4 regions of the Streptomyces sp. YPW6 genome follow, and region 3 is predicted to be linked to each of the others. Evidence: riboswitches for the same ligand, from Rfam matches in the RefSeq annotation. Region 3 holds a riboswitch; each other region holds the start of a gene.
What was found. Region 3 has a riboswitch for cobalamin ahead of KME66_RS09445 (ribonucleoside-diphosphate reductase subunit alpha). Riboswitches for the same ligand answer to the same signal wherever they lie in the genome.
Positions count from the first base shown of each region.

Region 1: it holds a riboswitch for cobalamin, as region 3 does, so the genes downstream of both, metE (5-methyltetrahydropteroyltriglutamate--homocysteine S-methyltransferase) here and KME66_RS09445 (ribonucleoside-diphosphate reductase subunit alpha) in region 3, are expected to answer to the same signal.
Region 2: it holds a riboswitch for cobalamin, as region 3 does, so the genes downstream of both, KME66_RS27620 (cobalamin biosynthesis protein) here and KME66_RS09445 (ribonucleoside-diphosphate reductase subunit alpha) in region 3, are expected to answer to the same signal.
Region 4: it holds a riboswitch for cobalamin, as region 3 does, so the genes downstream of both, KME66_RS01885 (CbtB domain-containing protein) here and KME66_RS09445 (ribonucleoside-diphosphate reductase subunit alpha) in region 3, are expected to answer to the same signal.

Region 1 is NZ_CP076457.1:955,582-963,010, forward strand. It holds gene KME66_RS04220 (hypothetical protein) at 1-158, opposite strand, end outside; gene metE (5-methyltetrahydropteroyltriglutamate--homocysteine S-methyltransferase) at 419-2,743, opposite strand; cobalamin riboswitch at 2,908-3,123, opposite strand; gene KME66_RS04230 (hypothetical protein) at 3,522-3,719, shown strand; gene cobF (precorrin-6A synthase (deacetylating)) at 3,730-4,599, opposite strand; gene KME66_RS04240 (hypothetical protein) at 4,778-5,305, shown strand; gene KME66_RS04245 (biotin/lipoate A/B protein ligase family protein) at 5,527-6,591, shown strand; gene KME66_RS04250 (oxygenase MpaB family protein) at 6,632-7,429, shown strand, end outside.
Region 2 is NZ_CP076457.1:6,298,621-6,306,049, forward strand. It holds partial or broken gene KME66_RS27610 (putative cobaltochelatase) at 1-1,319, opposite strand, end outside; gene KME66_RS27615 (cobyric acid synthase) at 1,316-2,998, opposite strand; gene KME66_RS27620 (cobalamin biosynthesis protein) at 3,067-4,047, opposite strand; cobalamin riboswitch at 4,185-4,317, opposite strand; gene KME66_RS27625 (hypothetical protein) at 4,466-4,696, opposite strand; gene KME66_RS27630 (inorganic phosphate transporter) at 4,709-5,968, opposite strand; gene KME66_RS27635 (class II aldolase/adducin family protein) at 6,248-6,907, shown strand.
Region 3 is NZ_CP076457.1:2,180,291-2,187,719, forward strand. It holds gene KME66_RS09420 (helix-turn-helix transcriptional regulator) at 1-274, shown strand, start outside; gene KME66_RS09425 (carbon starvation CstA family protein) at 491-2,716, shown strand; gene KME66_RS09430 (YbdD/YjiX family protein) at 2,713-2,916, shown strand; gene KME66_RS09435 (hypothetical protein) at 3,039-3,716, shown strand; gene KME66_RS09440 (GNAT family N-acetyltransferase) at 3,716-4,234, shown strand; cobalamin riboswitch at 4,278-4,414, shown strand; gene KME66_RS09445 (ribonucleoside-diphosphate reductase subunit alpha) at 4,551-6,965, shown strand; gene KME66_RS09450 (ribonucleotide-diphosphate reductase subunit beta) at 6,965-7,429, shown strand, end outside.
Region 4 is NZ_CP076457.1:420,786-428,214, forward strand. It holds gene KME66_RS01865 (pirin family protein) at 1-742, opposite strand, end outside; gene KME66_RS01870 (tetratricopeptide repeat protein) at 890-1,255, shown strand; partial or broken gene KME66_RS01875 (TetR/AcrR family transcriptional regulator) at 1,370-1,492, opposite strand; gene KME66_RS01880 (CbtA family protein) at 1,744-2,499, opposite strand; gene KME66_RS01885 (CbtB domain-containing protein) at 2,596-2,811, opposite strand; adenosylcobalamin (AdoCbl) riboswitch at 2,857-2,950, opposite strand; gene KME66_RS01890 (histidine phosphatase family protein) at 3,076-3,666, shown strand; gene KME66_RS01895 (4'-phosphopantetheinyl transferase) at 3,736-4,452, opposite strand; gene KME66_RS01900 (metallophosphoesterase) at 4,449-5,405, opposite strand; gene KME66_RS01905 (hypothetical protein) at 5,566-7,429, opposite strand, start outside.

The DNA of each region.
Region 1 (7,429 bases), 1.2 Mb from region 3:
ACCTCCTGGTCGCCGTCGGGGAAGCAGCCGACGCTCATCTCCCCCGGACGGCACTCCGCCGCCGTGAGCAGCGCGGAGCGCGCGACGTCGTCCAGCGCGCCGCCCTGACCGGTGCTGGCGGCGACGTGGTCGAGCAGTTCCCCGGCCGGTTCACGCATGCGCCGCGGGGTCGGGGCGCCGTAGCGCGTACCGTGCCACCGCCCCGCCGTCCGCCCGACGATGCCTTCCGATACCGCGTCCAGGCGCCGGGCATCCACCTCATGGCATGTCACTTCCCGTACGCACCCCGCCTCTTCGTGATCCCCGGTACGGAAGCGGCACGCTACCAGCGGGCTCGGACACGCATCGGTACGGACCGGTGCGGACGGGCACGGCCCGATGCGGGAGGGGCGGTGGCCCCTCCCGCACCGGGCCGGTATCACACCGCTTCGGTGGCCAGCTCCGCGCGGATCTTCCGGGCTGCGGCGACCAGGTTCTCCAGGGAGGCCCGGGTCTCGGGCCAGCCGCGGGTCTTCAGGCCGCAGTCGGGGTTCACCCACAGACGTTGCGCGGGGATGGCCTCAAGTCCCTTGCGCAGCAGGGCCGCTGCCTCCTCGGCGCCGGGGACGCGGGGTGAGTGGATGTCGTAGACGCCGGGCCCGGCCTCGCGCGGGTAGCCGTGGGCGGCCAGTTCGCGGGCGACCTGCATGTGGGAGCGGGCGGCCTCCAGGCTGATGACGTCGGCGTCGAGGTCGTCGATGGCCTGGACGATGTCGCCGAACTCCGCGTAGCACATGTGGGTGTGGATCTGGGTGTCCGGCCGTACCCCGGCGGTGGCCAGCCGGAAGGACTCCGTCGCCCACTGAAGGTACGCGGCGTGGTCGGCGGCCCGCAGCGGGAGCGTCTCGCGCAGCGCGGGTTCGTCGACCTGGATCACCGACGTGCCGTTCGCCTCCAGGTCGTTCACCTCGTCGCGCAGGGCGAGGGCGACCTGGCGGGCGGTCTCGCCCAGTGGCTGGTCGTCGCGGACGAAGGACCAGGCGAGCATGGTGACCGGCCCGGTGAGCATGCCCTTGACCGGGCGGTCGGTGAGCGACTGCGCGTACGCGGTCCAGCGCACGGTCATGGGCCCGGGGCGCGAGATGTCCCCGGCGAGGACCGGTGGGCGGACGTAGCGGGTGCCGTAGGACTGCACCCAGCCGTGCTGGGTGGCGAGGTAGCCGGTGAGCTGTTCGGCGAAGTACTGGACCATGTCGTTGCGTTCGGGCTCGCCGTGCACCAGGACGTCGATCCCGGCCTTCTCCTGGAAGGAGAGGACCTCGCGGATCTCGTCCTTGATGCGTTCCTCGTATCCGGCCGCGTCGATCCGGCCCGCTCGCACGTCGGCCCGCGCGGTGCGCAGTTCGGTGGTCTGCGGGAACGAGCCGATGGTGGTGGTCGGCAGCAACGGCAGCCCGAGGTGGGACCGCTGGGCGAGGGTCCGCTCGGCGTAGGGCTGGGAGCGTCGGCCGTCCGCGTCGGTGATGGCCGCCGTTCGGGCGCGTACGGCCGGGTCACGGGTGATCGCGGCATCGGTGCGGGATGCCAGGTCGGCCCGGTTCGCGGCGAGTTCGGCCGCGATGGCGTCCGTGCCGGAGGCCAGAGCGCGGGCCAGGACGACGATCTCCTCGGTCTTCTGCTCGGCGAAGGAGAGCCAGCGGGCGATCTGCGGGTCGATGCCGTGCTCGGCCTTCGCGTCCAGCGGGACATGCAGCAGGGAGCAGGAGGCGGAGACGTCGACCTGGTCGGCGAGGCCGAGCAGGGTGCCGAGGGTGGCGAGGGACTTCTCGTAGTCGTTGATCCAGATGTTGCGGCCGTTGACGACGCCGGCGACCAGCCGCTTGCCGGGCAGCCCGCCGGCGGCCGCGAGATCGTCGAGGTTGCCCGCACCGGTCTCGGTGAAGTCGAGGGCGAGGCCGTCGACGGGGGCCTTGGCGAGGACGGCGAGCGCCTCGCCGAGCCGCCCGAAGTAGGAGGCGACCAGCAGCTTGGGCCGGTCGGTGAGTCCGCCGAGGTCGCGGTAGGCGCGGGCGGCGGCGTTCAGCTCGGCCGGGGTGCGGTCCTGGACGAGGGCGGGCTCGTCCAGCTGGACCCACTCGGCGCCGGCCGCCCGCAGGTCGGCGAGGACCTCGGCGTACACGGGCAGCAGACGGTCCAGCAGGGTCAGCGGCTCGAAGCCGTCGGCCACACCGGGGGCCGCCTTGGCGAGCAGGAGGTAGGTGACGGGGCCGACGAGGACCGGGCGCGGGGTGTGGCCGAGCGCGAGGGCCTCCCTGAACTCGGCGACCTGCTTGGCCGAGTCGGCGGTGAACACGGTGTCCGGGCCCAACTCCGGCACCAGATAGTGGTAGTTGGTGTCGAACCACTTCGTCATCTCCAGCGGCGCGACGTCCTGCGTACCGCGGGCCATGGCGAAGTAGCCGTCGAGGGCGTCCGCGTGGACCGCCGCACGGTGCCGTGCGGGGACGGCGCCGACCATGACGCTGGTGTCCAGGACGTGGTCGTAGTACGAGAAATCACCGGTCGGCACGTCGTGGACGCCGGCCTCGGCGAGCTGCTGCCAGGTTCCGCGGCGCAGTTCGGCGGCGGTCCGCCGGAGGGTGTCCGCGTCGACGCGGCCCTTCCAGTAGCCCTCGACGGCCTTCTTCAGTTCACGGTTCCGACCCTGGCGGGGGTAGCCGTACACGGTGGCCCGTGCTGCCGCGGCTGCGGGCTTCGCTGTCACGTGACTCTCCTTCGCGAGCGTGTCTGCGACGCAGATCCCGGGACGGGACGCGGACGCGAAGGGATGACGTGTCGGGCGGACACCGGGGCACGTCGCAGCGTGCCCGTCCACCTGACCGTTCCGCCGACCCGCCCACGAGGTCACCGAGATCTCCGCACGCGAACGGTCGCGTGCGGGCAACGGGCAGGTCTTCGGACTCGCGGGCACGTCTGCCGGGGCAGACACCTAGTGGCCGTCGCTTCCCGGACCCGGTCGGGCCCAGTGCGTATGACGGCGGTCGTTCCCACTCACCGCTGCGGGGCAGTCCCGGATTCCCACCGGGTTCCCTCTTACGACGCCCTGTCTGGCGGACAGGGCGAACCAGCTGCACGGGCCACCCTAAGGGGAGCACCGCCGGACGCACACCGCTGTTCATACTTCGGACCGTGAGGTGAGACACGGGGTGGTCCTTTCCGGCCGCCCGTGGCTGACGCCCGCGGCTGACGTCGTCGGACCGACGGCGCCGGCAACCCTGGCCTCGGTCCGACGCCCGCCATCGGTCCGCCCGAGCGCCGGACCGATGGCGGGCGTCACAGGTTCCCCGGTCGTTCGGCTGTTCGTCATCCGCTCCCTGACCGCCGGTCAGGCCGGTCGTCTCGACTGTGCGGAGGCAGTGACCCAGATGTAACCGAATGGCGTAGGGGAATGCGGAACCACGGAGCGTCACAGGCCGTTCTTCTTCCCACTACACGGCCCTGCCGATCCCCGGCAGGGCCGATCGAGGAACGGAAAACGTCATATGAAGAAGACAGTTGGGTGGGCCCAGGACGGCGACGACTGGACGATCACCGTGAACGGCACGCAGTATCGCGCCGTCGAGCGGCCGACGGACGGCCGGGTCGACAACTACCTCGTGCGGGGCGACGACCTGAGCGCCGAGTGCCCGAGCCTCGGTCATGGACTGGGCGTCATCAGGGAACACGAGTCCCGGCGCTGACCCCGGCCGGTCAGCCGAGCGGGCCGCCCACCGAACCGTCCGCGCCGTCCGCCGGGCGGCCCGCCGCCTCCGCCTCGCCCGCCGCCCTCCCGCCGGAAGGCCCCCGGCGCAGCAGATAGGTGTCCATGATCCAGCCGTGGCGTCGGCGGGCCTCCCCGCGCAGCCGGCTGATCTCTCCGGCCACCTCGTCGAGCGGCCCGGAGAGAAGGATCTCGTCGGGGGTCCCGATGTACGCGCCCCAGTGGATCCACAGGCCCCGGCCCGTCAGACGGGTGAAGCTCTCCTGGCCGTCGAGCATCACGACGATGTCGCTGTCGTCCTCGGGGAAGCCCTGGGCCAGCCGTCTGCCGGGCGTGATGCGGACGGGGCGGCCGACCTGGTTGAGGGTGACGCGGTGCCGGGCGGCGAGGGCGGAGACGCTGCTGATGCCGGGGATCACTTCGTGGCCGAATTCCACGGTGCCACGTTCCCGGATGTCGTCGAGGATCGCGAGCGTGCTGTCGTACAGGGCCGGGTCGCCCCACACCAGGAAGGCTCCGCACCGCCCCGGTGCGAGCTCCTCGATGATCAGGCGTTCGCAGATGTCGGCGCGGCGGTGACGCCAGTCGTGCACCGCCTCGGTGTAGCGCACGGCATCGTCCTGGGTGCGGTCGCGCCACGGATCGTCGGCCTCCACCACGCGGTAGGGGCCGGTGAGGTGTTCGTCGAGGATGTCGCGCCGCAGCCGGGTCAGGGACTCCTTCTCCCGGCCCTTGCCGAGCACGAAGAAGACGTCGGCCCGGCGCATGGCCTTCACCGCGGCGAGGGTCAGGTGGTCGGGGTCGCCGGCGCCCATGCCGATGACGAGGATGTGCCGGAGCGCGTCGCTGGAGTCTGCCATGTCCGCCGATCATGCCAGGGGCCGGGCACGGCCCCTGCGGGCGCATCGAGCACCCCGCCCACTGCACAGGGCTCCTCTGCGCTTCGGCTTCGCCGCCGCAGGCGCTCGCCGCCATCACCCGCGGCTGCCGGGCCCCGGGATATACTTCCCCGCTCCACTCCGACCGGAGGTCATCCCCTTGTTCCCCGCACGGGTACGCGCCGTCGCCCCGCTGGCTCTGGTGATATGCGCCCTGTCCGGCTGCTCGTCCTGGGGCTGCACCGACACGACGGCGGAGCGCGGCAAGGCCGGTGTCAGGGTGCAGGTCGTGGACACGGAGGGGCAGCCTCTCGGCGTCACCGCCGCGGTCGTTGACTGGAGCCTGGAGCCCCACCCGCAGGTGCCCTCCGAAGGCGACCAGGTCCACTTCCGCTTCCGCTTCGACGGCGCCGATGAATATTCCGACCGAGCGGTGGACGCCTGTGCGGTCGACGAGGAGCGTGTGACGTTGGGGTGTCAGACGGTTTTCTCGTCCCAGGCGTCCGGGCCGGCCGACGATCCCCTCACGGGCAACACCTGGCTCGCCGTCGAGCACCCTGAGCAGGTTGACGGAGTTCTGTTGATCCCCAATGACCAGTCCTACGACCCACGGACCTGCGAAGCGGACGTCAAGGACGGTGGCGGGACGTATCCTCCGGAACCACCCCGCAGGGGGGACCAGCTGTAGGGAGGTCCTGGCGGTTGAGCGCGGGGCGCGGGTCTGTCGGCACCCAGTGTTCGTGCTGCTGGGCGGTCTGGTTCGCCCGTCCCGGCTCGGGGCGTGGCCGGGGCCGGGTGGCCGTCCACGCCCCGATCCGGGATGATCTACGCCCTGACGCGCGTTGTACCCGGTGGTGTCCGGCTCCTGCGGCGAGCCGGGATCTCGAGGTGTGAACTGGAGGCGGCGCCGTGCACGGTGAGTACAAGATTCCCGGCGGCAAGCTGGTCGTGGTGGACCTGGAAGTGGCGGGCGGGGCCCTGCGGAACGTCCGGGTCGCCGGGGACTTCTTCCTCGAACCGGACGAGGCGATCCTCGCGATCGACGCGGCCCTGGAGGGCGCCCCCGCCCACACGGACACGGCCGGGCTCGCGGCCCGGATCGAGGCGGCGCTGCCCGATTCCACGGTGATGCTGGGGCTGAGCGCGGAGGGCGTCGCCACCGCCGTACGCCGGGCGCTGGCGCACGCCACGGAGTGGAGCGACTACGACTGGCAGCTGATCCACGAGGCCCCGCAGTCACCCGCGCTGCACATGGCGCTGGACGAGGTGATCACCGCCGAGGTGGCGGCGGGGAAGCGGCCGCCGACCCTGCGGGTGTGGGAGTGGGACTCCCCCGCCGTGATCATCGGCAGCTTCCAGTCGCTGCGCAACGAGGTGGACCCGGCGGGCGTGGAGCGGCACGGCGTGGACGTCGTGCGCCGGATCTCGGGCGGCGGCGCGATGTTCGCCGAGCCCAGCTCCACCATCACGTACTCGCTCGCCGTCCCGCAGACGCTCGTGTCGGGGCTGTCCTTCGCCGACAGCTACGCCTATCTGGACGACTGGGTGCTGGAAGCCCTCGCGGACATGGGCATCAAGGCCTGGTACCAGCCGCTCAACGACATCGCCACCGAGGTCGGCAAGATCGCGGGGGCGGCGCAGAAGCGGGTGGTCGGGCCGGACGGCGGGCCGGGGGCGGTGCTGCACCACGTGACGATGGCGTACGACATCGACGCCGACAAGATGCTGGAGGTGCTCCGCATCGGCAAGGAGAAGATGTCGGACAAGGGCACCCGGTCGGCGAAGAAGCGTGTGGACCCGTTGCGGCGGCAGACCGGGCTGCCGCGCCAGGTGGTGATCGAGCGGATGATCGACTCGTTCCGCAGACGCCACGGCCTGACCACCGGAAGCGTGACGGGCGCCGAGCTGGCCCGTGCCGAGGAGCTCGTACGGAGCAAGTTCGCCACGCCCGGGTGGACGGCCCGGGTGCCGTAGTCCGCCCTGGGCGGGTGGGCGCGGCCGCATACTGGTCCCCATGGACAAGGCGGCGCCCGGCTCCGGGGTACGGGAACGGCTCGGCAGGAGCCTCTTCGCGCGCGTGGCGGGGCCTTCCGGGCCGGAGAACCGCGCCCGGATCCACCAGACCCCCGGCCCCCGCTGGTTCGGGCCCGACCGGCCGGTGCGGCGGGTGCACGGGGACGCGTCCATGTTCATCGGGGGGTTGCGCGCCCTGCTGCTCCAGTCGCTGCACCCCCTCGCCATGGCGGCCGTCGCGGGCCACTCGGGGTTCCGGGGCGATCCGTGGGGGCGGCTCCAGCGGACCAGCACCTTCCTCGCGGTGACCACGTTCGGCACGGCCGAACACGCCCAGGAGGCGGTGGACCGCGTGCGGTCCGTGCACGCGTCGGTGCGCGGGACCGCCCCGTCCGGGGAGCCGTACCACGCGGCCGACCCGCACCTTCTGTGCTGGGTGCACATCGCCGAGGTGGACAGCTTCCTCCGCGCCCACCAGCGGTACGGGGCACAGCCGCTGGACGGGCCGGGGTGTGACGGGTACATCCACGACATGGCGACGGTGGCCCACGCCCTCGGCATCCCCGACCCGCCGCACGACCGGGCGGAGCTGACCGCCCGCATCGCCGCCTACCGCCCGGAGCTGCGTGCCACCCGGGAGGCCCTGGACGCGGCCCGCTTCATCCTGCTGCACCCGCCGCTGCCCTGGCCGGCCCGTCCCCCGTACGCCGTACTCGCCGCGAACGCCGTGGCCGCGCTCCCGCCGTGGGCCCGGGAGCCGTTGCGGCTGCCCCGGGTACCGGGGGTCGAGGAGGTCTGC
Region 2 (7,429 bases), 4.1 Mb from region 3:
GCCATGCTCGGTACGCGCCCGGGAGCGCCGCCCGGCAGCGCCCTCGCCGAGCCCCGGCACGCTGAGCACCTTCGTCCGGAACGGCTCGGCGGCGGCCACGGGCCGCTGCTCGCCCCGGCGGTCCGTCCGGGCGCGTCGGGCGCACCCTCGGGCGCCGGGGACGGCGTGTCGTCCGCCGGGCCCCGGGGCGGCGTACGGTCCTCCCCGTCGGCCTGCGGCGGCACGCCACCGCCCCCACCACCGTCGCCCCCGCCGTCGGGACCCGGGTCGGGATCGTCGTCACCGCCGTCGGTGTCCTGCCCCTGATCCCCGTCGGCCTCGTCCAGGGTCCGGTCGAGCTTGTCCTCGTCCAGGCCCGGCGCGTCGAACGGGTTGCGCCGCCGCCGGTGGGGGAGGGCCAGCAGGGCGGCCTGCCGGACGTCGTCGGCGGTGACCTCCTCGCGGCCCGCCCAGGCGGCGAGCGCGGTGGCGGTCCGGGCCATCACGATGTCCGCCCGCATCCCGTCGACCTCGAACGCGGCGCAGGTGGCGGCGATCTGCCGCAGTACGCCGTCGCTCAGCGCGACCCGGGGCAGCAGGACGCGCGCGGCGGCGATCCGCTCGCGCAGGGCGCCCTCCTCCTCGGCCCAGCGCGCGGCGAAGCCCTCGGGGTCGTCGTCGTACGCGAGCCGCCGCCGCACGACCTCCACCCGCTCGTCGGTGTCCCGGGACGCGGCGACCTCGACGGTCAGCCCGAACCGGTCCAGCAGCTGCGGCCGCAGCTCGCCCTCCTCCGGGTTCATCGTCCCCACCAGCAGGAACCGTGCCGCATGCCGTACGGAGACGCCTTCGCGCTCGACGTACGAAGCCCCCATGGCCGCCGCGTCCAGCAGCAGGTCCACCAGGTGGTCGTGGAGGAGGTTGACCTCGTCGACGTACAGGATCCCGCGGTGCGCGTCGGCCAGCAGCCCCGGCTCGAACGCCTTCACTCCCTCCGAGAGCGCCCGCTCGATGTCCAGGGCCCCCACGAGCCGGTCCTCGGACGCCCCGACGGGCAGCTCCACAGTCCGCGCGGCCCGCGACACACCGGCGGCCTGAGCGTGCGGCCCGTCGGGACACGCCGGATCGGGGGAGCCGGGGTCACAGGAGAACCGGCACCCCGGTACGACGGAGACCTCCGGCATCAGCGCGGCCAGCGCCCGTACGGCGGTGGACTTGGCGGTCCCCTTCTCACCCCGCACGAGCACCCCGCCGACGGCCGGACTGACGGCGTTCAGCAAGAGCCCGAGCCGCAGGTCGTCCTGCCCGACGATCGCGGTGAAGGGATACGGCGTACTCACAAGGCCTCCTCGTCGACATGCTGTTCAGCTTCTGCGTGACCGGTCGCACCAGGCCCCTCGCCCCTCGCCCCGGTGGACCCGGCATGGTCGAGCCCCTCCGGCGATCGAGGAGCGGGGGCCGGAGCGGCGCCCCGGCCCGCCACACCATCCGCACCCGCGCCACCCGGCACCGAAGGCGCCCCGGGCGGCACGAACGGCAGCCCGGGGGGCGCCCCGCCCTCGATCAGCCGCCACAGCGCGTCCGTGTCCGCGTGCTCCTCCACCAGATCCCCGAGCCGGTCCAGCTGCTCCTCCCGCAGCACCCCGAAGCTCGTGTCCGGCGCGGGCACGAACCGCCGTCCGGCGGCCCGGGCCACCTCCACCAGGAACCGCCGCCGGAACGCGTCGCTCTCCAGCGACCCGTGCCAGTGCGTCCCCCACACCGCCCCCACCCGGCACCCGTCCAGGAACGGCTCCCCGCCCCGCACGTCGGCCACCCCGTGGTGGATCTCGTACCCTTCCACGGGCTCGCCCAGCGCCGAACCGACCGGCCGCGCCAGCGTCTTGTCCCGGTCGAAGCGAATGCGCACGGGCAGCACGCCGAGCCCGTCCACGACCCCCGCCCGCGACTCCACCTCGTCCTCGATCCGCTCACCGAGCACCTGGAAACCGCCGCAGATCCCCAGCACCGGACGCCCCTCGGCCGCCCGCCGCACCAGCGCCTCCGCGAGACCGCGCTCACGCAGCCAGGCCAGCGCCTTCACCGTGCCGCGCGTCCCCGGCACGATCACCAGGTCCGCGTCGGCCAGCTCCTCCGCCCGGTCCACGAACCGCACGACGACGCCCGGTTCGGCGGCCAGCGCGTCCACGTCCGTGAAGTTGGACATCAGCGGCACCGCGCAGACCGCGACCCGCAGCACGTCCTGCCCGTGGGGCGGCGCCACGACCGACTCGCGCACCGCACCCCGCAGGGAGACCCGCAGGCCGTCCTCCTCGTCGATGCCGAGCCCGTGGGCGTACGGCAGCACGCCGAACGTCCGCCGTCCGGTCAGCCCGTGCAGCATGTCGAGCCCCGGCTCCAGCAACGAGACGTCGCCCCGGAACTTGTTCACCAGATAGCCCGCGACCAGCGACTGGTCCTCGGCGCCCAGCAGCGCCGTCGTCCCGAAGAACGAGGCGAAGACCCCGCCCCGGTCGATGTCCCCGACGACCAGCACGGGGAAGCGGGCGGCCCGCGCGATCCCCATGTTCACGATGTCGGTGCGCCGGAGGTTGATCTCGGCCGGCGAACCGGCCCCCTCGCAGATCACCGCGTCGTACGTCGACCGCAGCTCCGCCAGGCAGTCCGTCACCGTGCCGAGCAGCGCCTCCTGACGGCCCCCGTGATACCCCCGGGCGCTCATCTCGCCGACCGGCTTCCCCATCAGGACGACCTGGCTGGAGCGGTCGCTCCCGGGCTTCAGCAGCACCGGGTTCATCAGGGCCGTCGGCTCCACCCGGGCGGCCTGCGCCTGCATCGCCTGGGCGCGCCCGATCTCCGCGCCCTCGCGGGTCACGAAGGAGTTGAGGGACATGTTCTGCGCCTTGAACGGCGCGACCTTCACGCCCCGGCGCACCAGCCACCGGCAGATGCCCGCCGTGACGACGCTCTTGCCCGCGTCCGAGGTCGTGCCCGCGACCAGGAGCCCGCCGCCGTTCATCCCCGCCCCCTCTCCTCCCGTACCGCGTACCGCACGCGACCGTGCCGTCCCGCGGCCTGCCGTTCCGCTCATGCCCGCCCCCGCATCCGTCCGGCGGCCCGTCGCCGCGCGACCAGGTGGCCCGCCGTCAGGCGGCCCGCCACACACACCCCCAGGGCCAGGGCGCCCACCCGGCGCGACAGCCGCACCGCGCGCTCGATGTCCGCGCCCCGCACGTCCCGCCCGGCCGCCCCGTTCAGCACCGGCCGGTGCTCGACGCGCCCCGCGTACGCGAGCGTGCCGCCCAGCCGTACGCCGAGCGCCCCCGCGAAGGCGGCCTCCACCGGGCCCGCGTTCGGGCTCGGGTGGCGGTGCGCGTCCGCTCTCCAGGCGCGTACGGCCTGGGCGGGCCGCCCGCCGGCCGCCACGGCCAGCACGGCTGTCAGCCGGGCGCCCGGCCACCCCGCCACGTCGTCCAGGCGGGCCGAGGCCCAGCCGTAACGCCGGTGGCGGGGCGACTTGTGGCCCACCATCGCGTCCAGCGTGTTCACCGCCCGGAAGCCGACGAGCCCCGGCACCCCGCCGATCGCCCCCCACACCAGCGCGCCGACGACGGCGTCCGAGGTGTTCTCGGCGACCGACTCGACGACGGCGCGGGCGATGCCCGGCCCGTCCAGGGAGTGCGGATCGCGCCCGCACAGATGTGGCAGCCGCTCCCGGGCCGCTTCCAGGTCCCCGGAGGCCAGCGCACCCCCGATGGCACGGGCCTCCCGGCCCAGCGACGTTCCGCCGACGACGGACCAGGCGGTGGCGGCGGTCAGCGCGAGCGCGAGCGCGGGGCGTTCGCGGACGGCGCGGGCGGCCAGCGCGGCGGCCCCGACGGCGCCTCCGGCGCACACCAGGGTGTGCAGCGCGCCCCGGCCGCGGTCGTCACGCCACAACAGGGCCTCGACCCGCGCCGCGACGCGGCCGAATCCGGCGACGGGGTGGCCTCGCCGGGGGTCGCCGAGCAGCGCGTCGGCGATCAGCCCGGCCGTGGCGCCGCAGGCGAAGACACGGTCGGCACGCACGGCTCAGCCCGTCGCGGGACGAGGGGTTCCGGCACGGAGGGACACAGCGGGCGGCGCAGGGAACGGCACACGGCGGCCGGGCATGGCACAGGTCCTCACTCAGGGTCCGCGCCCTGGTTCGACGTGACCGGCGACGAGAGTCTCCTGGCTCCCGGATCCGCAGTTCCCCCGGCCTTCCAGCCCGCGTACCGCGAGCCGTGACGTCCGATGTGGGGGAGTGCTCCCCGGTGACAGTGGCGGGACCGCGCCGGATTCGCACCGGCTTCCTCTGCTGTCGCCGTAAATGGCTCCGGCAGTCCACCACGCCCCGAGAACAGCCGTCAACTCGCTGTTGACCTGCGGGGCTCGACTGTGGGCGGACGCACACCGGGCCGGACACACGAGGTGTGTCCGGCCCGGGGGAGTGCGAGGTGGGGGGTCAGGCGACGATCAGATAGATCCCGTACGAGACCGCCGCCACGCACAGCCCGAAGCAGGCGTACGCGCCGGTGCGCGCCAGTGCGATCGTCCCGCCGGACGCGCGGCCCTCGGCCGTCGCGGACTGCTTGGAGAGGGCGACGATGCCCAGGGTGAAGAGGCCGACCAGCGCGACGGTGACCACGAGGCTGACACCGAAGACGGAGGCGAGAGCTGCCCAGTCGATTTTCATGCTGATCTGTCCTTACACCTTGGCCGGCGGCCGGGCCGGGTCGTCGGGCGCCGAGGCCGGGGCCGGGATGGTGGTCGTGAGGTCGGAGGCCGGGGCCCCGACGGGCGGCGGCTGGACCGCGGCGATGGCCGTGGTGACGACGCCCTGGGGCTCGTCGCCGTCCGTGTCGTTGACGTTGGTGTGGTCCACGGGCTGGCGGCGCGAGGCGAGCCAGATCGCGAAGGAGCCGCCCACGAGCAGGATCGCGGTGACGGTGATGCCCCACGTGCCCTGCTTGGTCAGGAACTCGGCGCCCGCGCCGACCAGACCCGCGGCCGGCAGCGTCAGACCCCAGGCGACGAACATCCGGGTGGCGGTGGACCAGCGGACCACACCGCCCTTGCGGCCGAGGCCCGCGCCCATCACGGCGCCGGAGCAGGACTGCGTGGTGGAGAGCGAGAAGCCGAGGTGCGAGGAGGCCAGGATGACGGTCGCCGCGCTGGTCTGGGCGGCGAAACCCTGCGGCGGCTTCAGGTCGGTCAGGCCCTTGCCCATGGTGCGGATGATGCGCCAGCCGCCGAGGTAGGTGCCGAGCGCGATGGCGATGCCGGCGGAGACGATGACCCACAGAGGCGGGTTGGAGCCGGGGGCCAGGACGCCGCTGGTGACGAGGGCGAGGGTGATGATGCCCATCGTCTTCTGGGCGTCGTTGGTGCCGTGGGCGAGCGAGACGAGACCGGCGGAGGCGATCTGCCCGGCCCGGTAGCCCTTGGCGGTCGACTTCTGCTGGTTGGGGTCGGTGACGTTCCGGTTGATCCGGTACGTCAGCCGGGTGGCCAGCATCGCGGCGATACCGGCGACCAGCGGGGCGGCGATCGCGGGGAGCAGCACCTTGGTGACGACGGTGCCGCCGTTGATCGAGGACCAGCCGGCCGACATGACCGCGGCGCCGATCAGACCGCCGAACAGGGCGTGGGAGGAGCTGGAGGGGAGCCCCAGCAGCCAGGTCAGCAGATTCCACAGGATGGCGCCGACGAGCGCCGCGAAGATGACCTCGGTTCTGATGCCGTCTTCGTTGACGATCCCGCCGGAGATCGTCTTGGCGACCTCCACCGACAGGAACGCGCCGATCAGGTTGAGAACGGCGGACATGGCCACCGCTGTCTTGGGCTTCATCGCGCCGGTCGAGATGGTGGTCGCCATCGCGTTGGCGGTGTCGTGGAAACCGTTCGTGAAATCGAACACGAGAGCTGTTACGACCACAATCGCAAGCAGCAGCGTGATGTGTTCCATTTACCCAGGCAATCGTTCGACGTCAGTGGCTCGTGGACCGTAGGCAACCTGGGTGAACGGAAGATGAACTGGGCAGGGCGCTGTGGTGACCCCAAGCGGAGTGGGATGCTTCCGCTTGTGTGCGGGTGAGGTGGCGCGAGGCCGGTGAGGCGCGGCGTGGACTGGTCTTTGCCGCCCTTTGGCGAACATTTTGAGCGGCTGTTCGGCGTCGCGAAGAGATCCCCGTCACCCCCCCCGTGTGACGTTCCGGTTGCGCGCCTTCACCCCTACGCTCGCCCCATGAGCGAGCAGCAGCCGGAATCCGTCCGCCGGGCCTGGCAGGGCGTCGTCGACACGGCCCGCCGGAGCGCGGCGGACGGCCTCGTCGTCGGAACCTCGGGCAATGTGTCCGCCCGTGTCGGCGACCTCGTCCTGGTGACCCCCAGCGGGGTGCCCTACGACCGGCTCGGACCCGAGGACGCGGTCGGCGTCGACCTGGCCGGCCGACAGGTCCTCGGGGATCTCGGGCCGACCAGTGAACTCCCCCTCCACCTGGCGGTCTACCGCTCCACCGACGCCGCCGCCGTGGTGCACACCCACGCCGTGCACGCCACCGCCGTCTCCACCCTCGTCGCCGAGGTGCCGCTCGTGCACTACGCGGCGGCCCTCCTCGGCGGCCCCGTCCGCACCGCCGCCTACGCGCGCTACGGCACCCCGGAGCTGGCCGACGCCATGCTCGAAGCGCTCCGGGGCCGCACCGGCTGCCTGCTCGCCAACCACGGCACCGTCACCTACGGCGACACGCTCGACCAGGCCTACGACCGCACCGCCCAACTGGAGTGGCTGTGCCACCTCTGGCTCACCGCCGGCTCGCTGCCGGGCCGCAGCCCGGCGCTGCTCACCCCCGCCCAGCTGGCCGAGGTGACCGAGGCGCTCAAGGGATACGGCCAGCCCGGCTGACGGGGAGGGGCCGAGAACCTGCCCCGCGTCGGCCGGGTCCCTGCCCCGCGTCGGCCGGGTCCTCGTCCCGCGTCGGCCGGGTCCCTGTCCCGGCGTCGCCCGGCCCCGTCCCGCGCCGCCCGGGTCCCTGTCCCGGCGTCGCCCGGCCCCCGTCCCGCGCCGCCCGGGTCGTGGTCCCGCTTCGCCCTGGGCTCGGCCCTGAGCCGCAGGAGGCCGGGTCCCGCGTCGCCTCGGGCCGGCTCCCGCGCCGCGCGAGAATCGGTGTGGGGCCGCCCGGGGCCGGGGCCCGGGCCGCCCGAGGTCGGGTCCGAGGCCGTCGGCGTCCCGAGCCGCCCCCGGCAGCCCGTTTCGGAGGGCCCGCCCGGGCAGCCCGGCCCCGGGAGGGCCGCCCTGGGCAGCCCCGGCCCTGGAGGGCGCGCCCTGGGCACCCTCCCGCGTCCCGGCGGCCCGCCCTGGGCCCCCGCGTCCCGGGGCAGCCCCCGGCCCCGGACGGACCCCGCCCCCGGACGGCCCCCGCCCACT
Region 3 (7,429 bases):
AGCCGTCGCGGTGGCCCGGATGCTGTTCGAGCAGTTGTGGACGGCCGCCAGTCCGCTCTGCTCCCCTCCCGCCCGCGACGGCAACGGACTGACCCCGCAGGAGGACGAGTTGCTGTCCCTGCTGGCGAAGGGGCACACGGACGCGACCGCCGCCCGCCGCCTGGGGGTGTCCCTGCGCACCGTGCGCCGGATGAACGCGGAGCTGACGGCCCGGATGCAGGCCCGCAGCAGGTTCCAGGCGGGCGCCGAGGCGGCCCGCCGGGGCTGGGTCTGACCGAAGGGATGCCGACGGCCCGGCGCAGCGGCCGGACACGGGAGGGCCGTTCCGGTCGCCTCCCCCGTGAACCGAACTGCCGCCATGCCCGTGTCCCGTGGGGAAACACCACCGTAGCCGGACCGCAATACGGACAGGGGGTGACGCTGATCGGACGCGTCCCCTAGATTTCCTGCCCACGCAACCGGTGATCAGCGAGGGGACGGAGTCACCCACATGGCGGAAGCGCCCACATCAGCACCAACTTCCCCGCAGGTGCCGGGGAAACGGAGCATCTCCCCGAAGTCCGTGGCGGTCTGGAGCCTCGTCGCCCTGGTCGGCGCCATCGGCTGGGCCGTCCTCGCCCTCTCGCGGGGCGAAGAGGTCTCCGCCGCCTGGATGCTGGCGGCGGCCCTCGGTTCGTACGCCATCGCGTACCGCTTCTACTCCCGGTTCATCGCCAACCGGGTGCTGAAGGCCGACAAGAACCGCGCGACCCCGGCCGAACGGCTGGACAACGGTGTCGACTTCCATCCCACCGACCGCCGGGTCCTGTTCGGCCACCACTTCGCCGCCATCGCCGGAGCGGGTCCGCTGGTCGGTCCCGTGCTCGCCGCGCAGATGGGCTATCTGCCCGGCACGATCTGGCTCGTCGTCGGCGTCATCTTCGCCGGCGCCGTCCAGGACATGGTGACGCTCTTCTTCTCGACCCGCCGCAACGGCCGTTCGCTCGGCCAGATGGCGCGCGACGAGATAGGGCCGGTCGGCGGGATCGCCGCGCTGGTCGCGGTCTTCATGATCATGATCATCCTGCTCGCGGTCCTCGCGCTCGTCATCGTGAACGCGCTCGCGCACTCGCCGTGGGGCGTGTTCTCCATCGGCATGACGATCCCGATCGCGCTCTTCATGGGCGTCTATCTGCGCATCCTGCGGCCCGGCAGGGTCAGCGAGGTCTCCCTCGTCGGCGTCGCACTGCTGCTCCTGGCGATCGTCGCGGGCGGCTGGGTCGCCGAGTCGTCGTGGGCGGACTTCTTCACGCTGGAGCCGGGCACGCTGGTCATCTGGATGATCGTGTACGGATTCCTCGCCTCCGTGCTTCCCGTGTGGCTGCTGCTGGCCCCGCGCGACTACCTCTCCACCTTCATGAAGGTGGGCACGATCGCGCTGCTCGCCCTCGGCGTCGTCGTCGCGCTGCCGACCCTGAAGATGCCCGCGGTGACCGACTTCGCCACCAACGGCCAGGGCCCGGTCTTCGCCGGATCGATGTTCCCGTTCGTCTTCATCACCATCGCCTGCGGCGCGCTCTCCGGCTTCCATGCCCTGGTCTCCTCCGGCACCACGCCGAAGATGGTCCAGAAGGAGACGCAGATCCGGATGGTCGGCTACGGCGCCATGCTGACCGAGTCGTTCGTGGCCATCATGGCGATGATCACGGCCTGCATCATCGATCCCGGGCTCTACTTCGCCATCAACGCACCCGTCGGCGTGATCGGCGACAGCGTCCAGTCCGCCTCCCAGGCCGTGGCGAACTTCGGCTTCACCATCACCCCGGACGCCCTGGCCCAGGCCGCCAAGGACGTCGAGGAGGCGAGCCTGCTCTCCCGGACCGGTGGCGCGCCCACCTTCGCGCTCGGCATGTCGGAGATCTTCTCCGCGGTGATCGGCGGGAGCGCGATGAAGGCGTTCTGGTACCACTTCGCCATCATGTTCGAGGCGCTCTTCATCCTCACCACCGTGGACGCCGGCACCCGGGTCGGGCGCTTCATGCTCCAGGACATGCTGGGCAACGTCTACAAGCCGTTCCGCGAGGTCAGCTGGAAGCCGGGCGTCTGGTTCGCCAGTGCCGTGGTGGTCGGCGGATGGGGGTACTTCCTCTGGGTCGGCGTGCACGACCCGCTGGGCGGCATCAACCAGCTCTTCCCGCTGTTCGGAATCGCCAACCAGCTGCTGGCCGCCGTCGCGCTGGCCGTCTGCACCACCCTGCTCGTCAAGTCCGGCCGCCTGAAGTGGGCCTGGGTCACCGCGGTCCCGCTCGCATGGGACGTGGCGGTCACGCTCACCGCGAGCTGGCAGAAGATCTTCTCGGACGACGTGAAGATCGGCTTCTTCGCCCAGCGCGACAAGTACCAGGCGGGCATCGACGCGGGCGAGGTGCTGGCGCCCGCCAAGTCCATGGACGACATGCGGACCGTCGTGACCAACTCCACCGTCGACGGGGTGCTGAGCGCCCTCTTCGCGCTCCTCATCATCGTGGTGCTCGTCGACGCCGGCCGGGTCTGCTACAAGGCCATCCGCGACCCGGAGGGCGTCAGGCTCCACGAGGCGCCGTACGTCGAGTCCAGGCTCGTCGCCCCGGCCTCGCTCGTCGCCACCAAGGAGGAGAAGGCCGAACTGGCCGCCGCCGGCCTCGGTCCCGAGGGCGGCATCCGCAAGGAGCCGGCGGAGACGGGGAGCCGGACATGACGGTCGCGGACGTGCGACGGGTGGCCGGACGGATCCGCTGGTACGTCCGCGAGCTGACCGGCGAGTCCACGTACGACCGCTATGTGGCGCACGCCAGGACGCACGATCCCGAGGCGCCGGTGATGACCCGCCGCGCCTTCGAACGCAGCCGCACGGACGCCCGGGAGGCGGATCCGCGCGAGGGCTTCCGCTGCTGCTGAGCACCGCCGGCCGACCGGGGCCGCCGCATCCCGTCCAGGGGTGCGGCGGCCCCTTTCCGCGTCCCCGCCCGGCCATGGGCGCTGCGGCACACCGAGCCCTCACCGTACGAAAGGATGTCCCCATGACACCGCACCCCCGATCTCCCCGGCTCCGGCCTCTCCTCCTGGCGACGACGCTGGCCCTGGCCCTCGCGGCGACGGGCTGCGGCACCGAGCCGGCGTCCGGCGCGCGGGCGGCGGACCGGAGCTCCTCCGCCGGTCCGCCGCCCGGCCGGGCGGAGCTGGAGGCGCGGGCGAGCGCCGCACAGCTCGTCGCGGAGCACGTGTGGGTGACCGAGGCCGCGGGCTACGCCCTGGCGCGCCAGTCGGTCGGGGTGCTCGGTGACGACGGGTTCAGCAGTTCCTACACCGCGCCGGACGGCGGGATGCTCCAGCTGTCGGTGGAGCGGCGCCCGCACGCCGACGCCGACTGCACGAAGGACTCGGCGGCCGCGAGCGGTCAGGAGCCCCTGGTGACCTGTGAGCGGGACGGCGAGCACTGGTACCGGGCCACGGAGTCGGGCCATGCGTACGCCCGGGAGCAGGGCGGACTCGTGGTCACGGTGAGCGGGGCGCGCGAAACGGTGGACAGGGCGACGCTGCGCGCGGCGGCGCGGGCCGCCCACCGCGCCGACGACCGGGAGCTGGACCAGGTGCTGCCGCCGGCCCGGGAGGGCGCCGGGCAGCAGCCGGTCGAGCGCGGAGACCTGCCGCCGGTGGGCGACGGGGCCCCGGACAACGAGGTGGGGGCGAGCGGCTGATGGATCTGACGATCAGGGTCGCGGAGCCCGCCGAGTACGCCGTGCTCGGCGGGATCATCGCCGGGGCGTATCTCGGGGACGATCTGCTGGACGGCCCGCAGGACCCGTATCTCCTCGAACTGCGGGCGGTGGAGCGGCGGGCGGCCGAAGCGGAGGTGCTGGTCGCCCTCGACGCGGACGGAGTGGTGCTGGGCGGGGTGACGTATGCCGCTCCCGGGACTCCGTGGTGCGACATCGCCGGTCCGGACGAGGCCGAGTTCCGGATGCTGGCCGTGGCCCGCGAGGGGCGCGGGCGGGGCGTGGGGGAGGCTCTCGTACGGGCGTGCATCGAGCGGGCCCGGTCGGCGGAAGGGGTCCGGGCGCTGGTGCTGTCGACGCAGCCGGCCATGCTCTCAGCCCATGGGATCTACCGTCGGCTCGGCTTTCTGCGGACCCCCGGACGGGACTGGGAGCCGGTGCCGGGCCTGCGGCTCATGACCTTCCGGCTGCCGCTGGAGGCGGTGTCCCGAGGGGCATAGGGAAACGACACGACACAACATGTGGGGGCCGCATCATCTGGCGGCCCCCACATGTATGCTCGACCTCGCTGTCGCCGCAGGGGAATCCGGTGCGAATCCGGAACTGTCCCGCAACGGTGTGATCAGTGCGCTTTTGCGCACCTGCAAGTCCGAAGACCTGTCGACAGTGCGTCCGGCTCGACCGAACCGGACGCCAGACGTCCGGGCCTCGCGGATAGGCCGGTGGACGCCGTCAGCAGTGCGCTCCCGCCCCGGGCTTCGCGCTGCCCGGCTTCCCCGTCCGCCGCCGGCCCCCTGCCGAGCGAGGGAAAGCCCAGTGACCATCGCGCCCGCCGATCCGGTTTCAGCCACCGAATCCGCTGTCTCCACCGCGTCCGGGGAAGGCACGACCGACGGACCCGGGACCGCCCTGCTGCGGACCCTGACCGACCTCACCGCCGATCTTCCCGACACCGACCCCGGACGTGTCGCCGCCGCGGCCCTGCGCGGGCGCAGCGCCCGCTCCGACGAGGCCGAACTGCGCTCGCTGGCCACCGAGGCGGCGGCGGGCCTGATCTCCGAGGACCCGGCGTACTCCCGCCTCGCCGCGCGGCTGCTGACCCTCTCGATCGCGGACGAGGCGGCGAGCCAGGGCGCCACCTCCTTCTCCGCCTCGGTCGCCGTGGGACACCGCGAGGGCCTGATCGCCGACCGCACCGCCGCCTTCGTCGAGCTGCACGCGAAGGCGCTGGACGAGCTGGTCGAGCGGACGCTGGCCGAGGGCGCGGACGACCGCTTCGGCTACTTCGGTCTCCGTACGCTGCACAGCCGTTACCTGCTGCGCCACCCGATCACCCGGCAGGTCATCGAGACCCCGCAGCACTTCATGCTGCGGGTGGCCGCGGGCCTCGCCGAGGACGAGTCGGTGCGGGCGCTGGACGAGGTCGCCGCGCTCTACGGGCTGATGAGCAAGCTGGACTACCTCCCCTCCTCCCCCACCCTCTTCAACTCCGGCACCCGGCACCCGCAGATGTCCTCCTGCTATCTGCTGGACTCGCCGAAGGACGAGCTGGACTCGATCTACGACCGCTACCACCAGGTGGCGCGGCTCTCGAAGCACGCGGGCGGCATCGGTCTGTCGTACTCCCGCATCCGCGCCCGGGGTTCGCTGATCCGGGGCACCAACGGGCACTCCAACGGCATCGTGCCGTTCCTCAAGACGCTGGACGCCTCGGTGGCGGCGGTGAACCAGGGCGGCCGGCGCAAGGGCGCGGCGGCGGTCTACCTGGAGACCTGGCACGCGGACATCGAGGAGTTCCTGGAGCTCCGCGACAACACCGGTGAGGACCAGCGGCGTACGCACAACCTGAATCTGGCGCACTGGATTCCGGACGAGTTCATGCGCCGGGTCGAGGCGGACACCGAGTGGTCGCTGTTCTCCCCGGCGGACGTGCCGGAGCTGGTCGACCTGTGGGGCGACGCCTTCGACGCGGCCTACCGGGCGGCCGAGGCCAAGGGGCTGGCCCGCAAGACGATTCCGGCGCGTGAGCTGTACGGCCGGATGATGCGGACCCTCGCGCAGACCGGCCAGGGGTGGATGACGTTCAAGGACGCCTCCAACCGGACCGCGAACCAGACCGCCGAGCCGGGACGGGTCGTGCACTCCTCGAACCTGTGCACGGAGATCCTGGAGGTCACCGACGACGGCGAGACGGCCGTCTGCAACCTGGGCTCGGTCAACCTCGGCGCGTTCGTGGCGAACGGCTCGATCGACTGGGACCGCCTGGACTCCACGGTCCGCACCGCGGTGACCTTCCTCGACCGGGTCGTCGACATCAACTTCTACCCGACCGAGCAGGCCGGGAACTCCAACTCCCGCTGGCGGCCGGTGGGGCTGGGCGCGATGGGCCTCCAGGACGTCTTCTTCCAGCTGCGACTGCCCTTCGACTCGCCCGAGGCCCGCACGCTCTCCACGCAGATCGCCGAGCGCATCATGCTCGCCGCGTACGAGGCGTCCTGCGACCTGGCCGAGCGCGCGGGCCCGCTGCCCGCCTGGTCCGAGACGCGTGCCGCGCGCGGTGTGCTCCACCCCGACCACTACGCCACCGAGCTGAACTGGCCGGAGCGCTGGGACGCCCTGCGCGCCCGGATCGCGAAGACGGGGATGCGCAACTCGCTGCTCCTCGCCATCGCCCCGACCGCGACGATCGCCTCCATCGCCGGTGTGTACGAGTGCATCGAGCCGCAGGTCTCCAACCTGTTCAAGCGCGAGACGCTCAGCGGTGAGTTCCTCCAGGTGAACGCCTATCTGGTGGAGGAGCTGAAGAAGCTCGGCGTGTGGGACGCCCGCACCCGCGAGGCGCTGCGCGAAGCCAGCGGCTCGGTGCAGGACTTCGCCTGGATCCCCGAGGACGTACGGGCGCTGTACCGCACGGCGTGGGAGATCCCGCAGCGCGGGCTGATCGACATGGCGGCGGCCCGTACTCCGTTCCTCGACCAGAGCCAGTCGCTCAACCTGTTCCTGGAGACGCCGACGATCGGCAAGCTCTCCTCGATGTACGCGTACGCCTGGAAGCAGGGGCTGAAGACGACGTACTACCTGCGCTCGCGCCCGGCGACCCGGATCGCCCGTGCCGCGTCCGGCCAGGCGTCGGCCGCCGCCCCCATTCCCGTACAGCAGGCGCAGGCGCCCGACGCGGACGCCATCGCCTGCTCCCTCGAAAACCCCGAGTCCTGCGAGGCCTGCCAGTAATGAGCTCCACCGAAGACAAGAACCTGCTCGACCCGGGATTCGAGCTGACCCTGCGTCCCATGCGCTACCCGGACTTCTACGAGCGCTACCGGGACGCGATCAAGAACACCTGGACCGTGGAGGAGGTCGACCTCCACTCGGACGTCGCCGACCTCGCGAAGCTGTCGCCGGGTGAGCAGCACATGATCGGCCGGCTGGTGGCGTTCTTCGCGACCGGTGACTCGATCGTCTCGAACAACCTGGTCCTGACGCTGTACAAGCACATCAACTCCCCCGAGGCGCGGCTGTACCTGTCGCGGCAGCTCTTCGAGGAGGCCGTGCACGTCCAGTTCTATCTGACCCTGCTGGACACCTATCTGCCCGACCCGGACGACCGGGCGGCGGCGTTCGACGCGGTCGAGGAGATCCCGTCGATCCGCGAGAAGGCGCAGTTCTGCTTCACATGGATGGACTCGGTCGAGAAG
Region 4 (7,429 bases), 1.8 Mb from region 3:
CGCGCAGCGGCAGTTCGGTGCGGCCGCAGCCGAGGTAGAGCATCGAACCGGGCAGTACGGGTACGCCGTCGACCTCGGCCTCGCCCGACATGGACAGGACCGCGTACTCGAAGTCGGGGTCCAGGGGCAGGCGGGTCTCGGCGCCGCCGGCCAGGGACAGGTCCGCGCCGACGATCGGCGTGTACGCCGTGCCGGGCGAGGTCGCCCCGTCCAGCTCGCCCAGGATGACGGTGGCGGACAGGCCGGGGGCGGTCACGACGGGCAGATCCGCATGGTGCTGGAAGTGCGGCTCGATGTGGCGGTGGGCGTCCGGGAGGGCCACCCAGAGCTGCGCCCCGTGCAGCAGCCGGGCGTGCTCCTTCGGACTCTCCTCTGAATGGCTGATGGCGCGGCCCGAGGTCATCAGGCCCAGCTCCCGGGGGCGTACCGTCTGCAGGCTGCCCAGACTGTCCCGGTGGAGCACCTCCCCGTCGTGCAGCCAGCTGACGGTCTGGAGGCCCATGTGCGGATGCGGCGGGACCTGCATCCCCGGCTCGTCGGCGATGTCGTCGGGGCCGTAGTGATCCACGAAGGCCCACGCGCCCACCATGCGCCGTCCGAGGTTGGGCAGGAGACGGCGGACCTCGGTGGACTCGCCCAGCCGGACGCGGCGGGGAGCCAGAAGCTCACGCACGGGCTCGGCGACGACGAAACCCCGTCCTCCGCAGATGGAGGGCGTGGCCTGGCGATCGAGATTACTCATGGCGCTCAACCTATTCCCGTAGGGGCGTGGCGGACCGGGTACCACGCCGAAGTTTAGTGGAATGTTCAACTAGTGTGCGGTGTTGTCATGGCTGAACGTACGGCGGGGCGGTCCGGAGGCGGCCCGCACCACACGAAGGAGGACAGGGTGAGCGAGACCGAGACCTACTACGAGTTCGGCACCGCCGCCGACCGGTGGGACCGCGCGCAGATGTTCTTCGAGGCGAAGGAGTACCTGACGGCCGCGCGCATCCTGGGCGGACTCGTCGAGGAAGCGCCGGAGCAGGTCGCGCCGCGGCTGCTGCTGGCCCGCTCCTACTACCACTCCGCCCGGCTGGGAAAGGCGGAGGGGGAACTGCGCAGGATCCTGGAGCTGGACCCGGTGGAGACGTACGCGCACCTCATGCTGGGCCGGACGCTGGAACGCCAGGGGCGCGGCGCCGAAGCGGCACCGCACCTGCGGATGGCCGCGGCCCTCGTCGGTGACTTCGGCCCCGGTGCCGAACACTCCTGAGTGTTCGCGCACTTCCGCCTGCCGGGTCCGCACCCCTCGGTGCGGGCCCGGCCTCCGATGACGCCCGGACTCCCGGGCGCACCACGCCTCGACCGGCCCTCTCGGGCTTCCGGATCAGGCGCCCGGGCGGGCGTTCGCCACCCGGTCGAGCCACTCCTTCATCAGCGCGGCCTCGGCGGTGCTCAGCCCCGCCCCGTGCTCCTTCCGCAGGAGGGCGCTCAACCGGGCCACTGCCGTAGCACCGCTACGCCCTCCGCACCTCGCCCATCCGCTGTGGGGCCACCGGCCGGACCCGCCGAGCGCACCTTCGGGTGGCGCGACGCCGCCGCGGTGAACGGCGGTCGCGGGGAAGCTCCCCCTCGGCCTGGACGGCCGGCGGCAGTCGCCTGCGCGCGAGGATCTCGGACCGCAGGGTGCACGACAGAACCCGCCGGATGCTCCCCGGCGGGTTCTGACGTGCAGGCCGTACGCGATCGCGTCGGTACGGCTCAGCTCACCGCACTCGCGGCCCGCGGTGCCGCCGCACGCCCGACGGGCGTCAGCAGCCGGTCGGTGAGGTAACCGAAGACGATGCCGAAGGTGCTCCACAGCGTCGCCTGGACCGCCAGCGTCGAGAGCCGGAACTCCCACAGCAGGGTCGCCGGGAAGTCCTTGCCCACCTCGTCGAAGGAGGGCAGGAAGGCGTAGGCGAGACCGATCAGCAGGATGAATCCGGCGACGGCCGCGATGCTCGCGTTCCAGTTGCCCAGGCGGGGTGCGAGCCGCTTGCCGACGATGACGGCGGCGACGGCCAGCAGCACACTGAGGGCGATCATCAGGAAGAACAAGGCGGTACGCCGGCCGATGGTGTCCGGGTTGCCGACGGCGGGCGGATTCGCCGGGTACTTGAGGAACGGCACGACGTAGACCGTGAGCAGGGCGGCACCCGCGATCAGCGCCGCCGTGGCCCGGGGGCCGAACCCGCCGATGCGGCCCAGTGCGTAGCAGAACACGAGGGCTGCGACACCGCCCGCCGCGACGCCGAAGACGAGGACGCCGGTGGCGAGTCCGCCGGTGGCCTGCATGGTGCGGCTGACCAACTCCTCGCCGCCGCCGTGGTCATGGCTGTGCGCCTCTTCGAGAGCGATGGCCGCGTCCACCTGCGACTCACCGAGGAAGTAGGCCACGACGAGCGCGAGCGCACCCGCGATCAGGCCCGCGAGCATGCCGCGCACGAGCAGGGCTCTGACAGATATGGGGTTCACGATGGTTTCCTGGTTTCTCTTGCTTGCCGCTGCCGGCCGCGTCCGCTGATTCCCCGGCGGACGGTCTGTCCGGCGGGGACTGGTTCCTCCGGCGTCTCAGTGGCAGGGGAAGCCGAGCAGGTGGCGGCCGTCGTGAACCCACTCGTGGACGCCTTCGCCCGAGATGAGTGCGGTGGCGCCCTGTTCGGCGCCGACGAAGTACAGCAGGACGAGCATGAGAATGCCGAAGAAGACCGCCCACGGGGCAAGGGTCTTCGCCGAGATCGGAGTGATCTCGGATGTCCCCGTCGCGGAAACGGCGGACTGTGCCATGGCAGAACCTCCTGTGGGAACACGCGTCCCTGTCGTGGTGCCTCAGACGAAGGTGCCGGGTCTGACTTCCCGCCCGGGGGCGGGTACACAGTGGCGCGACCGTGCCGGATTCTCACCGGACTTCCGTCTCACCCTCGTCATGGTCGACGTGACCATACCGCCTGTACGCGGGCGCCGCCATGGTCGAATGGGAGCGTCTCGGGGGACGGATGCCTTGGGGCGACAGGGCTGTGGGGCCCCTGAGGCGGCAGGGAAGGCTGGGACATGACCGTACGGGTGATGTTGATCTCACCGGCGATGAACGCGGCGCTGCGGGAGGCACGCTTCGACGGCGACTCCCCGCTGGACCGGTCCGGCCGGGCGAGCGCGCGGGCCGCCGCCGGTGCGGTGCCGTCGGGCGGGCTCGCGCTCAGCGGTCCCTCCCGCCGGTGCCGTGAGACCGCCGAGGCCCTCGGTCTGACGGCCCGGACCGAACCGGCCCTGGGCGGCTGGGACCTGGCGGGCTGGGCGGGCCGCCGCCTCGACGAGGTGGCGGCCGCCGAACCCGTGGCGGTGGCCTCCTGGCTCGGCGACCCGTCGGCGGCTCCGCACGGCGGCGAGTCGCTGTGCGACCTGGTGGCCAGGACCGGGACATGGCTGGAATCCCTCGGCGGACCGGGCGCGCCCGGCACGAGCTTCCTGGCGGTGGCGGAGGCCGCCGTCGTCCGGGCGGCGGTCGTCCACGGCCTGCGCCTGCCGGCGGAGGCCTTCTGGCGACTGGACGTCGCCCCGCTGGCCCTGACCGAACTCAGCGGGCGGTCCGGCCGCTGGAACGTGAATCTCGGACGCCCGCTCACCGCTCCCCCGGCCGGCTGACCGCCACGGCCGGCCGTCACCGCCGGACCGGCCCTCGCATCCCACTGCTCCTCAATGGTTGACGTCACGTCAGGAAGCAGCCTTTTTGCGCCAGTCGGGCCGGACCAGCACCACCGTGGCGACGATGTCGTCCTCCACCCGCCAACGCCCGTGCAGCGTCGTCGGCAGGGCCGGATCGGTGAGCAGCAGGCGGGCGGCGAACGTCCCCTCGGCGACGGGGCCGCGCGGTCCGTCACCGCTGCCGGGGACGTCAATGCGACGGAACGTCAGATCTGCTTCGACGAAGTCAAGTTCGAGCCCGGTGACGGGATACCAGGTCTTGAAGACGCTCTCCTTGGCGCTGAACAGGACGCGGTCCCAGTGGATGTCACCCGTACCCTCCGGCAGCGGCGGACCGATCCGCTCGCGCTCGGCGGGCAGGGTCACCAACTCTCTTACGCCGGTCGGGAGCGGGGCGTGCGGCTCGGCGTCGATGCCCAGCGACAGCACGTCCGTCGCACGGGCCAGCGCGGCCGCCCGGTAGCCGGTGCAGTGGGTGAGGGCGCCGACGATTCCCTCGGGCCACAGGGGTCTCCCCCGGTGACCGTGGAGCACGGGCGTGGGCGGCAGACCGAGTCCGGCCATGGCGCGCCGGGCACAGGCGCGGGCCGTCGCGAAGTCGTTCCTGCGCTTGGCCACGCTCTGGGCGATCAGTGCCTCCTCCTCCGGGAAGAGGGCTCCGTCCGGGACGGTCTCCGCGCGGGTGTGCGCCGAGGAGACGTCGGCGGGCAGCAGGAGGTCGATCACGAGGTGGCTCCGGGGGTGCGCGGCTGGGTGGACGGTTCGGCCCCGGTCCGTTCCGGGGAGGCGGGCTCACCCTCGTACGGGAGGATCTGCCGCAGGAGCCCGCGCGGGTGGCCCCGTCGGCGCCACTCCCTGGGGTAGCCGACGGAGACCTCCTCGAAGCGCACCCCGTCGTACCAGGTCGTCCGGGGGATGTGGAGGTGGCCGTAGACGACGGCGGCGACGTTGAAGCGGCGGTGCCAGTCGGCGGTGAGTTCGGTGCCGCACCACTGGGCGAACTCCGGGTACCACATCACCGACGTGGGTTCGCGGACGAGCGGCCAGTGCCCGGCGAGGACGAGGGGTATCTGCGGGTCGTGCTCCCCGAGTCGGCGGCGGGTCTCGGCGACCCGGGCACGGCACCAGTCCTCCCGGGTCGGATAGGGGTCGGGGTGCAGGAGGTACTCGTCGTTGCAGACGATGCCGCTCTTGTGCGCGACGGCGAGCGACTCATCCTTGGTGTGCGTCCCCGGAGCGCGGAAGGTGTAGTCGTACAGGAGGAAGAGCGGCGCGATCGCCACCGGCCCGTCGGGGCCCGGCCAGAGCGGGTAGGGGTCCTCCGGGGTCGTCACCCCGAGCTCCCGGCAGAGCTCGACGAGGTGGTCGTAGCGCGCCCGGCCGCGCAGTTGGACGGGGTCCTTGGGCACGGTCCACAGCTCGTGGTTGCCGGGGGTCCAGATCACGTGGGCGAAGCGTTCCGCGAGGAGCCCCAGTGCCCACCGGATGTCCTCGGGCCGCTCCGCCACATCGCCCGCGACGATCAGCCAGTCCGCGTCGGACGTCGGACGCAGGGACTCGACGATCGGCCGGTTGTCGCTCACCGCCGCGTGCAGGTCGCTCACGGCCAGCAGACGGCCCCGGGGGGCCGGTGCGGCGGCGGGGGCACCGTGCGGTGCCGGGTCGCTCGGAGGCGTCATGGGTGCTGAGTTCCTGATCTGTCGGCGGTCGTCCGGCTCCGTCCGCACGGTGGGGAGCCCCTGGGGACGTAGCCTCTCACGCTCGCCTCCCGGGTCTCCGGGGGTTTCGGGCGACCCCGCGTCGCGGCCGCCGGGCGTCTCGCCGGCGGGCACCGTGCCGTCAGTCGTCCTGTGTGCGGCGGGAGTTCAGTTCGTCCACCGCTCCGAGCGCGTCGCCGATCGTCGAGTAGTCGACGGCGATGAACGTGACCGGGCTGCCGCGCTCCGCCTCGCAGGCCCGGGCCCGCTCCAGGACCCACTCGCGGGCATTGACACGACCGGCGTCCAGGCGGCTGCCGCCGGCGTTCGTGATGAAGTGGTTGAGCAGGAAGAGCCGCTTGCCGGTGCCGCCCCGGTTGGGTACGCAGGTCATCTCGGCGGGACTGCGGAAGGCGAACGGGGTCTCCATGCCGTACCGGTAGAAGTTGCGGTACCAGGGAGCCGGGCCGTCGGCCTTCTCGGCGAACACCACCAGCCTGCGGCCGCTGTCGATCATCTCCGCCAGGGTCGGCCACGGGGCGTCCGGGTCCGCGTCGGGGGTGTGCAGGAGGTCGTCCAGGCCCGCCTCGCCGAACGCCTGCTCGGTTTCCTCGGGGCCGATGTCGTCCTGGACGATGAGCGTCACGATCTCGGTGGGGTGGGCGCGCAGCCAGTCGCCGATGTCCTCCAGGGCCGGGACCAGTTCGACGGCCCCGGCGCGGCACACGCTGTGGCAGAGCCACAGGCCCTCGCGCGGCGGGTTGGCCTTGTCGACCGCGCCGGCGATCAGGCGCCGCTGCTCGGGGGTGAACTCGGGGGAGTCGAGCCGCGCGGTGATCTCCTGAGGGCTCTCCCAGCGGTACGTGTCGAGCTGGAGGGCCCGGACGCCCGTGTTGAGCTGGGTGGTGATGTCGGGGTCCTGGAGCGGGCCGATGAACCGGTCGGCGGTGGTGGACATGGCGTTGTGCGAGGTGAGGTAGGCGACTTCGTCGTAGCCCAGGTCGCACAGGCGGCTGCTGCCCAGGCACTGGCGGGGTGCGGACGGGCCGAACACGGGGGGCACGATCAGGACGCCGGCCAGTGCGGCACAGGCCACGCCCGCCGCCGTCGTCCGCACGGCCGTCGGGGTCGGCGTCGGCATCCGGTCGGGGCGCACCAGCAGCGCCCAGCCCGCAGCCGTGAGGAGTACGCCGCCGACGAGTGCCGCGAGCGCGGCGCCCAGACCGGTGGCCACCGCCTGGCTCACGGCGTTGCGCTGGAGGTCGTCGACGAGCGAGGCGACGCTCGGGGCCCACGAGGACGGTGTGGCGAACAGGCGCCCGCCGGTGGCCAGCCGGGCGAGGAGGACGGTGGTTCCGGTCAGCACGCCCGCGCAGGCGAGCACCTGACCGAGCCGCATCAGCCGGCGGGACGGGGTGGCGGGACCGGTGAACCAGAGCGTCACCAGGGCGGCCAGCGCGAGGGTGAGGGCCAGGGTCTGGAGCAGCGTCAGGAGCCTGATGGTGCCGCGGGCTTCTTCCAGGGCGGTGAGGTCCACCCCGGCGGTGGTCAGGGTGGCGGTGAGGTCCCAGGTGCCGTTCCGGAGGGTGGTACGGAGGTTCGCGGCCGCACTGAGGGAACCGTCGGAGAGCACGGCTGCCGCGGTGGCGGCCAGCGCGGTCGACACGTCCCCCTCACCCAGCGCCACCTCGACCTCCGGGCGCAACGCTGTCCGCTGCCACTCCGGTACCGCCCCGAGGAGGAAGTCGGCGGCGCTGTCGGCCTGGTCCTCGGTGAGCGGCAGCCTCGGCAGGTCGGGGGCCCGGCCCTCCCTGAGGTCGTCGAGCCCCGAGGCCAGGTCGGCGGTGAACTGTTCGAAGTCCGGCTGGTCCCGGCCCTGGACACCGGCGACCAGGTCGCCGAAGTAGACGCGGGCGAGGTCGACGAGGTTCTCCAGCACCGGGTCCAGGTCGACGGTCAGCCGGAGCTCGTCGCGTTCGCCGCGCAGATAGCCGGTCACCGCCTCG